2 regions of the Streptomyces yongxingensis genome follow, and region 1 is predicted to be linked to the other one. Evidence: riboswitches for the same ligand, from Rfam matches in the RefSeq annotation. Region 1 holds a riboswitch; the other holds the start of a gene.

Region 1 (6,948 bases):
GCCCAGGTCACGGACCTGCTGGAGCGTCCGTCGGCCGAGCGGCCCGCGGAGGTCTCGGCGCTCGGTGCGGGCCAACTGGCCGTGGCGCTAAGGCCGTTCCAGATCCTCACCGTGCGGCTGACCCCCGCCGGCTGAGGTCAGGGGACCCGGTCCGCCGCGGGCGGCGGGGCAGCGGGGTCACCGCCGGGGCCGGGACGGCGGCGAGGACGAGCCAGGGTGCGGCGGACGGCAGGTCAGGACGACCGGTCCGGGAACGGGAGAGCCTCGGCCGCCGTCACCTCGTCCCCGGCCCGTACGCCGTGCAGGACGTGGGCCAGCACCTCGGCTCCGCGCACCACGCGCGGGCCGGGGCGGTTGAAGTAGGCCGGGCCGTCCAGCACCCAGACACTCCCGGCCCGTACGGCGGGGAGGTCGGTCCAGCCCGGCAGGCGGGTGAGCAGGTCCGTCTCCCGCAGGGTCCGCTCGGGCGGGAAGCCGCACGGCAGGACCAGCACCACCTCCGGCCGGGCGGCGCGCACCGCCTCCCAGGTCATCGGGCTGGTGTGCTGACCGGACGCGGCGAGCAGCGGTTCGCCTCCGGCGGTGGCGATCTGGTCGGGGACCCAGTGTCCGGCGGGCCACAGCGGGTCGAGCCATTCGATCGCCACGACCCGCGGCCGGGCCCGGCCCGCCACCGCCCGACGGATCCGGTCGAGGCGGTCGCGCAGCTCGGCCCGGCGCCGCTCGGCGCGCTCGCGCACGCCGAGCAGCTCGCCCACTGTCACCAGGCAGTCCAGCACATCGTCGAGCGTGCGCGGATCCAGGCTGAGGACGCGGGTGCCGGCGTCCAGCGCCCGGACGGCCCGGCTCACCTTCCGGTACGACACGGCGCACACCTCGCACAGGTCCTGAGTGAGCACCACATCGGGGCGCACGGCCGCCAGCGCCTCGGTGTCGAGGGTGTAGAGCGACGACCCGGAGTGTGTCGCGCCGCCGACCGCGTCGGAGATCTCCCGGCTGGTGAGGGCGTCCTGGTCGAGGCCGGTGGCGGTCACCACGGGGATGTCCGCCACCGCTTCCGGCGGCCAGTCGCATTCGTGGGTCCGGCCGGCCAAGTGCTCGGCGAGTCCGAGTTCGGCGACGATGTCGGTCGCGGCGGGCAGCAGGGAGACGATGCGCATACCGCGACTGTAGGCGGGTTGTCCGGGACATTGGTGACAGGCGGCGCGTGGCTGCCGGCGTCTCACCAGGTGGGCGGTCTTGGCCAGGCATCCGACACGCGGTACCGTCGGTGCGATATCGACGATGGCCTGACGGAAGCCGGTGGGAATCCGGCACGGTCGCGCCACTGTGAACGAGACGTATCCGAAGGGGACGTCCCGTGAGTCAGACCCGCGGCCATCGTCCTGTGCACCACCGAGATGGGACGCGAACTCCCTTAGGAGGCCACTGTCATGGCGCAGCATGTCGCGCAGCCGACAGCCACCACTCCCGCCCTTCCCGCCACGCTGCCGCTGAAGGCGATAGCTCCCTGGGCCGTCTTCTTCGGCATCCTGATGCTGGTCCTGCTGTACTTCGTCGGCGCCGAGCAGGGCGCCACCGCGGTCGTCTCCGGCGAGGGCGTCCACGAGTGGGTGCATGACGCCCGTCATCTGCTCGGCTTCCCCTGCCACTGACGCGAGGGACGCGGCACGCCCATGAACTCCGCAACAGTAAGAAACCTGCTGGTGCGGGGCATGCTCGCCGGTCTTGGTGCCGGTGTGCTCGCCCTGATCGCCGCCTATTTCCTCGGTGAGCCGAACGTCGACCGCGCGATCGGCTTCGAGGAGGCCCACGCCCCCGCGCACGAGCACGAGCACGAGGTCGAGATCGTCTCCCGCGGTCTTCAGTCCACCGCCGGCCTGGCCACCGGTGTGCTGATCTACGGGATCGCGTTCGGCGGCATCGCCGCCCTCGCCTACTGCGTCGCCCTCGGCCGCGTCGGCCGATTCACCCCGCGGGCCACCGCACTGCTGCTGTCCGGCTGTGCGCTGCTCGCGGTCTATGTCGTGCCGTTCCTGAAGTACCCGGCCAACCCGCCCGCCGTCGGCAACGGCGACACCATCGGCAAGCGGACGACGCTGTACTTCCTGATGATGGTGCTCAGCGTGCTGCTCGCGATCGCCGCCACCATCCTCGGCAAGCGGCTCGCCCCGAAGCTGGGCACCTGGTACGCCACCGTCGCCGCGGTGGCCGCCTTCGCCGTCGTCATCGGGCCGGCGTACGCCTTCCTGCCCGTCGTCAACGAGGTCCCGGCGGACTTCCCGGCCACCGTCCTGTGGCGGTTCCGGCTGTCCGCCCTCGCCATGCAGGTGATCCTGTGGGGTGGCTTCGGTCTCCTCTTCGGCGAACTCGCCGAGCGGATGCTGAACCCCAAGCCCGCGAAGGCCGATGAGAGCCGGGCGATGGCGGCCGCCCCGAACTGACTGACCATGCCGAGACGCACGAGGGCCCGCGGAACCGTCCGGGGGCCCTCTCGCGTGGTGAGGGCACGTCCGATCCCCCGAACCGCGGCCCCGGAGGCACCCGTGCGGGGCGCCTGGAGTCACGTCCGCGTGGGCAGGTGCCGCAATCCGTTCTCCAGCAGCGCGAACGCGTGCTCCGCGTCGGCCACCGCGCCCGCGTAGCGCTCGTCGGCCGGCTCCCCGTATGTCACGCGTTCGGTGTTGTCCTGCGCCAGTGACCACTGGACCGCGACGATTTGGACGGCGGCCAGCCGCGCGGTGAGCTCCGGGGTGTCCGCCGTCTCCCGCAGCGCCTGCGCGAGCGCGCGTTCGGCACCGGCCTTGAACCGCTCCATCCGGGCCACCAGCGAGGGGGTGTCGAGGATCATCCGGGTGAGCTTGAGGATCTGGGGATGGTCGTTGAGGCCGGTGATCGGGTCCCGTTCGCGCAGGCCCTTGAGGAAGTGCTCGCGCAGTGCGGTCAGCGGGGCGGTACGGGGCGGGCGGGCCCGTACGACGCGGGCGCTTTCGGTCTCGTGGTCGGCGAGGCGGTGCACGACGAGGTCTTCCTTCGCCGGGAAGTAGGCGAAGAGCGTGCGCTTGGACACCTCGGCCGCCTCGGCCACCTGGGCCACCGAGACCTGGTTGAAGCCGTGTTCGAGGAAGAGCCTGATCGCCGCCTTGGAGATCGCGGCGTGGGTCCGCTGCTTCTTCCGCTCCCGTAGCCCTGGCTTGCCGTCCACGACGTCCACCGTAGCAGAGTATTGCCCCCAGGAGATTTCTGCACCTGGTATACATATAGACCGAGGCGAGAAATCGAGGAGGAGTGGCAATGTCGACGGAGAAGGCGGAGAAGACGGACACGACGGAGTACACGACCGACGTCGTCATCGCGGGCGCCGGCCCGACCGGGCTGATGCTGGCGTACGAACTGGCGCTGGCCGGGGCCCGGACCCTGGTGCTGGAGAAGCTGGACCAGCGCATCGAGCAGGTGAAGGGCGGTGCGATCCAGCCCCGTACGGCCGAACTGCTGGAGTCGCGCGGGCTTTTGGAGCCGATGCTGCGGCGGGCCATTCCGCGTGACCCGGTGGGCGGGAACTTCGCGCTGCTGCCCGTGCCCTTGGACTGCACCCCCTGGCAGACCCGGCACAACGGCCCGATCGCCATTCCCCAGTGGAAGATCGAGGAGGTGCTCGAGGAGCGGGCGATCGCCGCGGGCGCGCGGGTTCTGCGCTCCACCGCCGTCTCGAAGGTCGAGGGGGGCGAGGACGGCGTGGCCGTGACGGCGGACGGCCTGGAGGTGCGGGCGCGCTATCTGGTGGCGTGCGACGGCGGCCACAGCACGGTGCGCAAACTGCTCGAGTTGCCGTTCCCCGGGCGGGCCGGGACTCATCAGGCGGTACTGACCGACATCCGGCTGACCGCGGCGTCCTCACTGGTGCCGAAGCGGATGGCGCACATCAGCACCCTGACCCGTCGCGCAGGCGACTACTGGGCCATGCTGGTCCCGGTCGACGGCGACCTCTACCGCTTCACCTTCGGGCGCGCGGACCAGGCATATACCGCCCGCGACCTCCCCGTCACCCATGAGGAGATCGCCACCGCGCTGCGGGAGGTGTACGGCGAGGAGACCACCCTGGGGGACGTGGTCAACTCCTCGCGCTTCAGCGATGCCACGCGACAGTTGGAGCAGTACCGCGTGGGTCGCGTGCTGTTCGCGGGCGACGCCGCCCATATCCATTCGCCGCTGGGCGCCCAGGGGCTCAATCTCGGTATGCAGGACGCGTTCAACCTCGGTTGGAAACTGGCCGCGGTCATCCAGGACCGGGCGCCGAGCGGCCTCCTGGACAGCTATCACGCCGAACGGCACCCGGCCGCGGCCCGGGTCCTGCATCACACGGCGGCGCAGCGGGTCCTGGCGGACACGAATCCGAGCGAGGACGTGGCCGCACTGCGCGACATCTTCATCGACCTGCTGCGCCTGCCCGATGCCAACCGCCACCTCGCGGGACTGATGTCCGGTCTCTCGCTGCGCTACGAGCTGCCCGGCGAGCATCCCCTCACCGGGCAGCGCGTACCGGACGCCGACCTGGTCACCGAGGCCGGTGTCACCCGGCTGTCGGCGCTGTTCGGCTCGGGCCACTCCGTTCTGCTCGATCTGGCCGGAGCCGTCCCGGAGGGCCTCCGGCTCCCGCCACGCGTCGACCTCGTCCGGGCCACCTGCGCCGACGATCTGGGCGCCGCCGCCCTGCTGATCCGCCCCGACGGCTATGTGTGCTGGGCGGCGGACACCTCGGCCGACTGCGGCGAGACCCTGCTCTCCACCATCGGAAGCGGGCTGGCGAAGGTGCACTGAGCCGGACGCGTCGGACGCTGTGCGGGGGCTCAGTCGTCCAGGGGGAGCAGGACGCGGAAGGTGGCGCCCTCGGCCGGGGCCGTGTGCACCTCCACCCGGCCGTGGTGGGCCGTCACCAGGGAGTGACGATGGCGAGGCCGAGCCCCGCGCCTCCGCTCCGGGTGCGGCCGCGGGCGTCATCCGCGCGGTAGAAGCGGTCGAAGGCGCGGGCGGCCTGCTCCTCGGACATCCCCGGACCCTCGTCGTGCAGCTCCAGCACCGCCAGACCGTCCTGGGTGCCGACGCCGATCCGGACCGGAGTGCCGGGCGGGGTGTGGGCCACCGCGTTCCCGACGAGGTTGGAGGTCACCTGGCGCAGTCTCGCCTCGTCGCCGAGCACCGGCGCGCCACCCGGCGGCCCGCCGCCGGGGCCGGTGAGGGTGACGGGGCGCCGTGGATCGAGGGCGCGCAGGTCGTGCAGGGCGTCGACGGCCAGGGTGCGCAGATCCATCGGAGTGGGATGGAGCGGGAGGTCCGCGACGGCGTACTCGTCGAGGCGGGCGAGCAGCAGCAGGTCCTCGACCAGCCGGACCAGCCGTGCCGCCTCCCGCTCGATACGGCCCATCGCGGCGTCGACATCGGCGCGCCCGGGCATGCCCGGCGGCGCTGCCTCACCGTCGCCGGTGCCCCCGAGGACGACCCGCGGATCGCTTACGCCACGTCGTCGGCGATCCGGTGGCGCAGATGGGCGTAGGCCCAGGCGGCGAGGGTGGTCGGGGTGGTGGTCCGGAGGGTGCGGGGCTGTTCGGGTACGAAGTCCTCACGTAGGCCGGTCGACATGCCGAGCACGGCCTCGACCAGGCTCTCGGCCGCCCCCGCCCGGCGGAGTCGCGCGCGCATGGCGTCGTCGGTGATCCGCTCGACGCCGATCCGCCGACCGGTGGCGGCGGTGAGGATGTCGCCGACCTGTCGCCAGGTGAGGTCGGCGGGCCCGTGAACGGCCTGTACGCACCGGCCGGACCAGAGGGGGGACAGCAGACGGGTGGCGGCGACCTCGGCGATGTCGCGCGGCGCCACCCACGCCATGGGCTGGTCGAGCGGAAGGATCACCTGGAGGGTGCCGGCGCGTAGGGCTTCGAGCTCGAATTCGAGGTTGGTGAAGAAGTAGCCGCAGCGCAGATGGGTGACGTCGACGCCCGTGCCGTCCAAGGCGATCTCGGTCTGCGCCAGGCCGTCGATCTCACCGGCACCGTGGCGCTTCTCGGCGCCGACGCTGCTTTGGAACACCACGCGGCCGATCCGGTTCTCGGTGACGGCGCGCACCACGCCGCTGGTGGCGCGGGCGTATTCGGCGAGGGGGTCCCCGTGGCCGCTGGTCGGGTTCACCCAGAACAGGGCGTCGATACCGCGGGTGGCGGCCACCACCGCGTCGGCGTCGTACTGGTCGACCGGCACCGCGTCCACCTCGTCCCGGACCTCGGGCGCCAGCCGCCCGGGGTCGCGCAGCAGCACGCGCGGCCGGACCCCGGCGCGGACGAGCGTGGCGACGACGTGGCGGCCGACGTTTCCGGTCGGGGTGGTGACGGCGATCCGCATTGGTTGCTTCCTCTCCTCGATGGCTCGACCGCACCCTAGGAACCAAGGCGGCCGGAAGCTGTCCTCCTCTCCTGGAAGGCTGGGGGAATGGAGCTCGATCCGACGATCAGGACCTTGACCATGCTGACGCTGCTGCAGTCGGGGGGCGAGTGGACCGCCACCGAGCTGGCCGAACGGCTCGGCACGAGCGTCCGCACCGTGCGACGCGACGCCCAGCGGCTGCGCCGCCTCGGGTACACCGTCGAGGCCCGCCCGGGGCCGGGCAGCGCCTACCGGCTGAGCCCCGGGACCAGGATTCCGCCGCTGCTGTTCACCGCCGACGAGATCACCGCACTGGTGGCCGGGCTGCATGTGATCCGCGCCTTCCTCCCCGAGGAGGCGGTCGCCTCGAGTGCGTTGCTCAAGCTGGACCAAGTGTTGCCCCGCCCACTGCGACGCCGTGCGGCCGCCACCGACCTGGCCACCGAGGTGCTCCAGCAGCCCGGCGCCGTGGTCTCGGCGGCGACCGTCGGTGTGATCGCCGACGCGGTGGCCGAGGACGGCAGACTCCGCTTC
Region 2 (6,948 bases), 880 kb from region 1:
ATGGGTGGTGATCACCCATGTGGAACGTTCGCCCGGGATGAACCAGGCGGGCAGCGGACCGAGTTCGCCGGGCACGTCCACGTCGGCGTGGTCGATGCCGAGCGCGTCCCGCGGGTTGCCGATGTGCACCTGGGGGGTCAGCCGCACCCGGGTGCCGGGGGTGAGCTCGCCGTGGGTGACCCGCTCCAGGCGGCGTACGACGCAGTCGGCGGGGTGCGGGGCGTCCTCGATGACGGGGCCGACGACGGCGTGGCAGGAGCGGCCGGTGAGGCCGTAGGTGCCGGGGCGCAGCGAGGCGAGCGAGCGGGTCAGGGTGATCTGGCCGGCCGCGGTCGCGTGGACGGTCAGCGGCGCCTCGTTCGGCAGCGGGCGGTTGGCGGCCGGTTTCAGCGCAGCGCTGGTGGCGTACCGTCCGGCCGCCACCGCGGCCACGCCGACACTCAGCAGGGTGGTGGCGGCCGCGACCGCCGTTGTTCGCAGACGCATCCCTCCCAGTGTGGTCGGGGAGGCAGCCCCCGGCCAGCGGGCGTACCCGGCCGGGTGACCGCCCGGCCGGGGTCCGGGGGCGTGCCGGGCGGGCTCAGCCCTTCTGGCCGTAGCCGCTCAGCTTCTCGGCGGCGCGCCGCATCTCGTCCGGCGGGATCAGGGACGGGGTGCGGCCGGGGACGGAGACCGCGGTGAGCCAGACCTGGCACATCCATTCGAGCTGGGCGGTGCGGTCGTACGCCTGGTCCAGGGTGGCTCCGTGGACGACGGTGCCGTGGTTGCGCAGCAGGCAGCCGCTGCGGTCGCGCAGCGCCTCGAGCATGGCGTCGGCCAGTTCGTCCGTGCCGTAGAGCGCGTAGGGCGCGACGCGGACCGGGCCGCCGAGGGCGGCGGTCATGTAGTGGATCGCGGGGAGCTCGTCGACGAGCGTGGAGACGGCCGTGGCGTGGACGGCGTGGGTGTGGACCACGGCCCCGGCGTCGGTCTCCCGGTAGATCGCGAGGTGCATGGGCAGCTCGCTGGTGGGCTTCAGCGTGCCGAGGACCTGCTGTCCGTCCAGGTCGACGGCGACGGCGTCCCTGGGGCCGAGCCGGTCGTAGGGGACGCCGCTCGGGGTCACCAGGACGGTGTCGCCGACCCGGGCCGAGACATTGCCCGACGTGCCGACGACCAGGCCGTCGGCGGTGGTCCTGCGGGCCGTACTCACCACCTGCGTCCATGCCTGCCGCAGGGGATGGGTCAGCCGCGGCTGCGGCTGCCGCGTGGATCGCGACTGGGTCACCTGCCCTCACCTCCGAGGCCCGATCCTTCCAGGCGGCCGCCGGCCGCGCGGCGGCGGGACCGGAACGGGCACGGCGGGCGACTACGGCCGCGCTTCGTGGGCACCCGATCGCGGGCGGGTGAACGTGGGGGAACGGCGGGCGGCCGCGTGGCCGGTCCCGGGGCCCGCTCCGGCGGCTCTCGATAGCGCCTCAACTCCCGTACGACATGGGAACGTAGGCTGGAATTCACAGGGCCTTGGTGATCCCGCAACCATGTCACCCCGATGCCCTGCTCAGTTCATCTCCCGTTCACCCTGTTTCCTTACGTTCACCGTGCCACTAACGACCTTCGAACTGATTGACCGGGTGTATGGAACACATCACGCTTCTCATCGGGATCGTGATCGTCACGGCCTTGGTGTTCGACTTCACGAACGGCTTTCACGACACGGCTAACGCCATGGCCACCACCATCTCCACGGGAGCACTCGGGCCCAGGGTGGCGGTGGCGATGTCGGCCGTCCTCAATCTCGTCGGCGCGTTCCTGTCCGTGGAGGTGGCCAAGACCATCTCCGGCGGGATCATCGACGAGGGATCCGGTATCCAGCCAGAAGTGATCTTCGCGGGACTCGTCGGCGCGATCCTGTGGAATCTGGTGACGTGGCTCGCCGGACTCCCCTCCAGTTCGTCACACGCCCTGTTCGGCGGTCTGATCGGCGCCACCGTGGTCTCCGTCGGCCTGGACGGGGTCAACGGCGACGCGATCGTCATGAAGGTCCTGATCCCCGCCGTCGCCGCGCCGATCGTGGCCGGGATCGCCACGCTGGCCGCCACCCGGCTCACCTACCGGCTCGGCCGCGACCGCTCCCCCGAGGACACCGCGAAGGGCTACCGCGCGGGGCAGATCGCCTCGGCCGCCCTGGTCTCCCTGGCCCACGGCACCAACGACGCCCAGAAGACGATGGGCGTGATCACCCTGGCGCTGGTCACCGGGAACGTGGTGGCGCCCGACTCCGACCCGCCGCTGTGGGTCATCGTCTCGGCGGGCCTGGCCATCGCGCTCGGCACCTACCTGGGCGGCTGGCGCATCATCCGCACCATGGGCAAGGGCATCACCGACATCCAGCCGCCGCAGGGCTTCGCCGCCCAGACCGGCGCCGCGACCGTCATCCTCGCCTCCTCCCACATCGGCTTCGCGCTGTCCACCACCCAGGTCTGCTCCGGCGCCGTCATGGGCGCGGGTGTCGGCCGTAAGGGCGCCGTGGTGCGCTGGTCGACCGCGGGCCGCATGGTGGTCGCCTGGGTGCTGACCCTCCCGGCCGCGGGTCTGGTGGCGGGCGCCGCCGCGCTCCTGGCCGACCAGGGGAACGCGGGAATCACGGCGGTGGCCGTGCTCGCCGTCCTGGCCTGCGGGGCGATCTGGATGCTGTCGCGCCGCAAGCCCGTGGACCACACCAACGTCAACGAGGTCGGCAGCCAGGAGCCGGTGGGCGCCGTCACGGCCGCCCTGCGGTCCGTGGCCCCGCCGCCCGCCGGTACGGCGAGCGCCGCCCCCGAGGACGGCACCTCGGAGAACACGCCCGAGCAGATCCCCACCCCCGCCGCCGCGAGCAGCAGCACCCGTTAAGGAGCCAGGAAACATGAGCATCGACTGGGCGGCACTCGGCCAGGTCTTCGGCGTCAGCCTCGCGGTGACGGTCGGCATGGTGGGCGTCTTCACCCTGGGCATCGTCGGCACCTCCCGTAAGGCGGCACCGGAGCAGGGCGGCACGGCCGCCACCGTGCCCGGGGGCGCGGTGGGCACTTCCGCGCTCGCGCGCACCGGCGCGTACGCCTGCTTCGCGGTGTGCGCGGCGGTCGTGGCGTACGGCATCTATCTGATCGTCGCCTGAGGACGCCGCTTCCTCGAACCACCCACCGGCCGCCGGATGGTGGCGCTGACCAGCGCCGACCGTCCGGTGGCCGTCCTGTGAGGGGCGGTTGTCTGTGGGGCTCGGCACACTCGGGCGTCATGGGTCATATGCGAGTTGACGGCCATTCGCGGCCCATGGTGGACTTCCCGAGCCAAACGGCGGCAGGAGAGGAAGCCGGTGAGAATCCGGCGCGGTCCCGCCACTGTCACCGGGGAGCACCTTCCCATCGCCTGTATGGGGTCACGGCTCGTCCGTACGGTTCGTCGCGTACGCGGGCTGGAAGACCGGGAAGGCCGCGGATCCGGGAGCCAGGAGACTCTCACCGCCGGTCACGTCGAACCAGGGCGAGGACCCTGAGTGAGGACATACCGCCATGCCCGGCATCGCCACGCCGCCAGCCCTCCCTGTCCGCTCCGGCTCTTCCGGACCCTCCGGCCCTTCTGTCCGGGTATCGCCGCGCCGAGGCGTGACGGCGGCCTGACGGATGCGTGCCGATCACGCCTCGTTCGCGTGCGGCGTGGCCCTCGGCTTCCTCGGCGACCTCGCCACGGGTGATCCGCGCCGCGGCCATCCGGTGGCCGCGTTCGGGCGCGCCGCCGCGGCCGCCGAGCGCCGGCTGTGGCGCGACCACCGGGGCTACGGGGCCCTGCACACCGCGTTGTGCGCGGGCGGCGCGGCCGCCGGTGCCGCGCTGCTGACCCGCGCCGTACGGGGCCGCGGCGGCCGCCGTGGCGCGGAGGTCGCGCTGACCGCCGCCGCCACCTGGGCCGTGCTGGGCGGCACGAGCCTGGGCCGTGAGGCACGGGCCGTCGGCGGGGCGCTGGCCGCCGGGGACCTCGAGGTCGCCCGGGAGCGGCTGCCGCATCTGTGCGGCCGCGATCCGCAGGGGCTGGACGGGCCGCAGATCGCCCGCGCGGTCGTCGAATCGGTCGCCGAGAACACCTCCGACGCGGTCGTGGGCGCGCTGGTGTGGGGCGCCGTGGGCGGCGTGCCGGGGCTCATAGGGTTCCGCGCCGTCAACACCCTGGACGCCATGGTGGGCCACAAGTCTCCGCGCCACCGGCGGTTCGGCTGGGCGGCGGCCCGGCTGGACGATGTGGCCGGCTGGCCCGGTGCGCGCCTTACGGCGGCCCTGGCGACGCTCGCGGGCCCCGATCCGCGCGGTGCGTGGCGCGCCTGGCGGCGCGACGGCCGACGCCATCCGAGCCCCAACGCGGGCCCGGTGGAGGCGTCCTTCGCGGGCGCGCTCGGCGTCCGGCTGGGCGGCACCCTCGCGTACGGCGGCCGGGTCGAGCACCGGCCGGTGCTCAACTCCGGCGGGCGGCCGGTGGAGTCGGCGGACATCGAGCGGGCGATACGGCTGTCGCGGCGCGTCGGCGTCCTGGCGCTCGGGGTGTCCATAGCGGCCCGGCCGGTCCTGAGTGCGTTGACGGGGCGGCCCCGGGCCTTGGGAAGGGGCGGTCGATGAGCGGGATACACGGTAAGGGCGGCACGGACGGTTCCGGGGCACGCGGCGGGGGGCTGCTCGTCGCGGGCACGACCTCCGACGCGGGCAAGAGCGTGGTGACGGCCGGGATCTGCCGGTGGCTCGCCCGTAAGGGCGTCAGCGTGGCGCCCTTCAAGGCGCAGAACATGTCGCTCAACTCCTTCGTCACCCGGGAGGGGGCGGAGATCGGGCGGGCGCAGGCCATGCAGGCGGCCGCCGCGCGCGTCGAGCCGAGCGCGCTGATGAACCCGGTCCTGCTGAAGCCGGGCAGCGACCGCAGCAGCCAAGTGGTGCTGCTGGGCAAGCCCGTGGGCGAGCTGAGCGCGCGCGGGTACTTCGGCGGGCCCGGAGCCCCCTCGCCCGGCGAGCAGCTCTCCGCGGGGCGTGAGGCCCTGCTGGGGACGGTCACGGAGTGCCTGGAGGAGCTGCGGCGCACCCATGACGCGGTGATCTGCGAGGGCGCGGGCAGTCCGGCCGAGATCAATCTGCGCCGCACCGACATCGTCAACATGGGGCTGGCGCGCGCCGCCGGGCTTCCGGTCGTGGTGGTCGGGGACATCGACCGCGGTGGCGTCTTCGCGTCCTTCTTCGGCACGACCGCGCTGCTGTCCGCGGCGGACCAACGGCATGTGGCCGCCTATCTGGTGAACAAGTTCCGCGGCGATGTGAGCCTTCTGGAGCCCGGTCTGGAGATGCTGCGCGACCTCACCGGGCGCCCGACCGTGGGGGTGCTCCCGTTCGCCCACGGACTGGGGATCGACGAGGAGGACGGGCTGCGGGTGTCGCTGCGCGGCGCGGTGCGGGAGAGCGTCGTGGCGCCTCCTTACGGCGCGGACGTCCTGCGGATCGCGGTGGCCGCCGTGCCGCTGATGTCCAACTTCACGGACGTGGACGCGCTGGCGGCCGAGCCGGGCGTGATCGTGCGGTTCGTGGACCGGCCCGAGGAGCTGGCCGACGCCGATCTGGTGGTGCTGCCGGGCACCCGGGGCACCATAAGGGCGCTGGAGTGGCTGCGTGAGCGCGGGCTGGCCGACGCGATCGCCCGGCGGGCCGCCGAGGGCCGTCCGGTGCTGGGCGTCTGCGGCGGCTTCCAGGCGCTCGGGGAGCGCATCGAGGACGAGGTCGAGTCGAAGGCCGGGACGGTCGCCGGGCTCGGGCTGCTGCCGGTGCGGGTGCGGTTCGCGGCCGAGAAGACCCTGGCCCGGCCGGTGGGCGAGGCGCTCGGCGAGCGGGTGGAGGGCTACGAGATCCACCACGGGGTCGCCGAGCTGCTGGACGGGGCCGAGGAGCCCTTCCTGGACGGCTGCCGGGTGGGCTCGGTGTGGGGCACGCACTGGCACGGCTCGCTGGAGAGCGACGGCTTCCGGCGGGCGTTTCTGCGGCGGGTGGCCACCGCGGCGGGCCGGGCGTTCGTACCGGCGCCGGACACCCGCTTCGGCGAGCTGCGCGAGGAGCAGCTCGACCGCCTCGGCGACCTGATCGAGGAGCACGCCGACACGGACGCGCTGCTGCGGCTCATCGAGGAGGGCGTCCCGGAGGGGCTGCCGTTCGTCCCCCCGGGGGTGCCAGGGGCGATGACGTGACGAACCCCCGCCCCCACACCGGACCGCTCCGCCCACGCACCCCAGGAGGTATCGCCGCGTGACCACCACCTACCCCTTCAGCGCGATCGTCGGCATGGACGGCCTGCGGCTCGCCCTGCTCCTCAACGCCGTCTCGCCCGCCGTGGGCGGTGTCCTGGTGCGCGGCGAGAAGGGCACGGCCAAGAGCACCGCCGTAAGAGCGATCGCCTCGCTGCTGCCCGAGGTGGACGTGGTGGCCGGGTGCCGGTTCTCCTGCGATCCGGCCGCGCCCGACCCGTCCTGCCCGGACGGGCCCCATGAGCCGGGCACGGGCGAGGCGCGCCCCGCGCGGATGGTCGAACTCCCTGTGGGCGCCTCCGAGGACCGGCTGGTGGGCGCGCTCGACATCGAGCGGGCGCTGTCGGACGGCGTGAAGGCGTTCGAGCCCGGGCTCCTCGCGGACGCCCACCGCGGGGTGCTCTACGTCGACGAGGTCAATCTGCTCCACGACCACCTGATCGACCTGCTGCTCGACGCGGCCGCCATGGGCGCCTCCTATGTGGAGCGCGAGGGGGTGTCCGTACGGCACGCGGCGCGCTTCCTCCTGGTGGGCACCATGAACCCCGAAGAGGGCGAGCTGCGGCCGCAGTTGCTGGACCGCTTCGGTCTCACGGTGGAGGTCGCGGCGTCCCGCGACACCGAGGAGCGGGTCGAGGTGGTGCGGCGGCGGCTGGCGTACG

What was found. A riboswitch is a leader RNA that binds a small molecule or an ion and turns the genes downstream of it on or off. The one in region 1 is predicted to bind cobalamin.
Region 2: linked by a shared signal. The riboswitch ahead of ACZ6TD_RS35380 (cobalamin biosynthesis protein) and the one ahead of ACZ6TD_RS39130 (CbtB domain-containing protein) in region 1 are both predicted to bind cobalamin.

Annotation. Positions count from the first base shown of each region.
Region 1 is NZ_CM145717.1:9,119,294-9,126,241, forward strand. Features, by position in the region: gene ACZ6TD_RS39120 (alpha-mannosidase) at 1-135, shown strand, start outside; gene ACZ6TD_RS39125 (cobalamin-binding protein) at 234-1,160, opposite strand; cobalamin riboswitch at 1,243-1,377, shown strand; gene ACZ6TD_RS39130 (CbtB domain-containing protein) at 1,434-1,655, shown strand; gene ACZ6TD_RS39135 (CbtA family protein) at 1,677-2,444, shown strand; gene ACZ6TD_RS39140 (TetR/AcrR family transcriptional regulator) at 2,564-3,205, opposite strand; gene ACZ6TD_RS39145 (FAD-dependent monooxygenase) at 3,295-4,818, shown strand; partial or broken gene ACZ6TD_RS39150 (sensor histidine kinase) at 4,848-5,455, opposite strand; gene ACZ6TD_RS39155 (NAD(P)H-binding protein) at 5,509-6,393, opposite strand; gene ACZ6TD_RS39160 (helix-turn-helix transcriptional regulator) at 6,514-6,948, shown strand, end outside.
Region 2 is NZ_CM145717.1:8,239,529-8,246,476, reverse strand. Features, by position in the region: gene ACZ6TD_RS35400 (alpha/beta hydrolase) at 1-486, opposite strand, end outside; gene ACZ6TD_RS35395 (class II aldolase/adducin family protein) at 581-1,267, opposite strand; gene ACZ6TD_RS35390 (inorganic phosphate transporter) at 1,618-2,874, shown strand; gene ACZ6TD_RS35385 (hypothetical protein) at 2,888-3,139, shown strand; cobalamin riboswitch at 3,282-3,498, shown strand; gene ACZ6TD_RS35380 (cobalamin biosynthesis protein) at 3,645-4,628, shown strand; gene ACZ6TD_RS35375 (cobyric acid synthase) at 4,625-6,229, shown strand; gene ACZ6TD_RS35370 (putative cobaltochelatase) at 6,288-6,948, shown strand, end outside.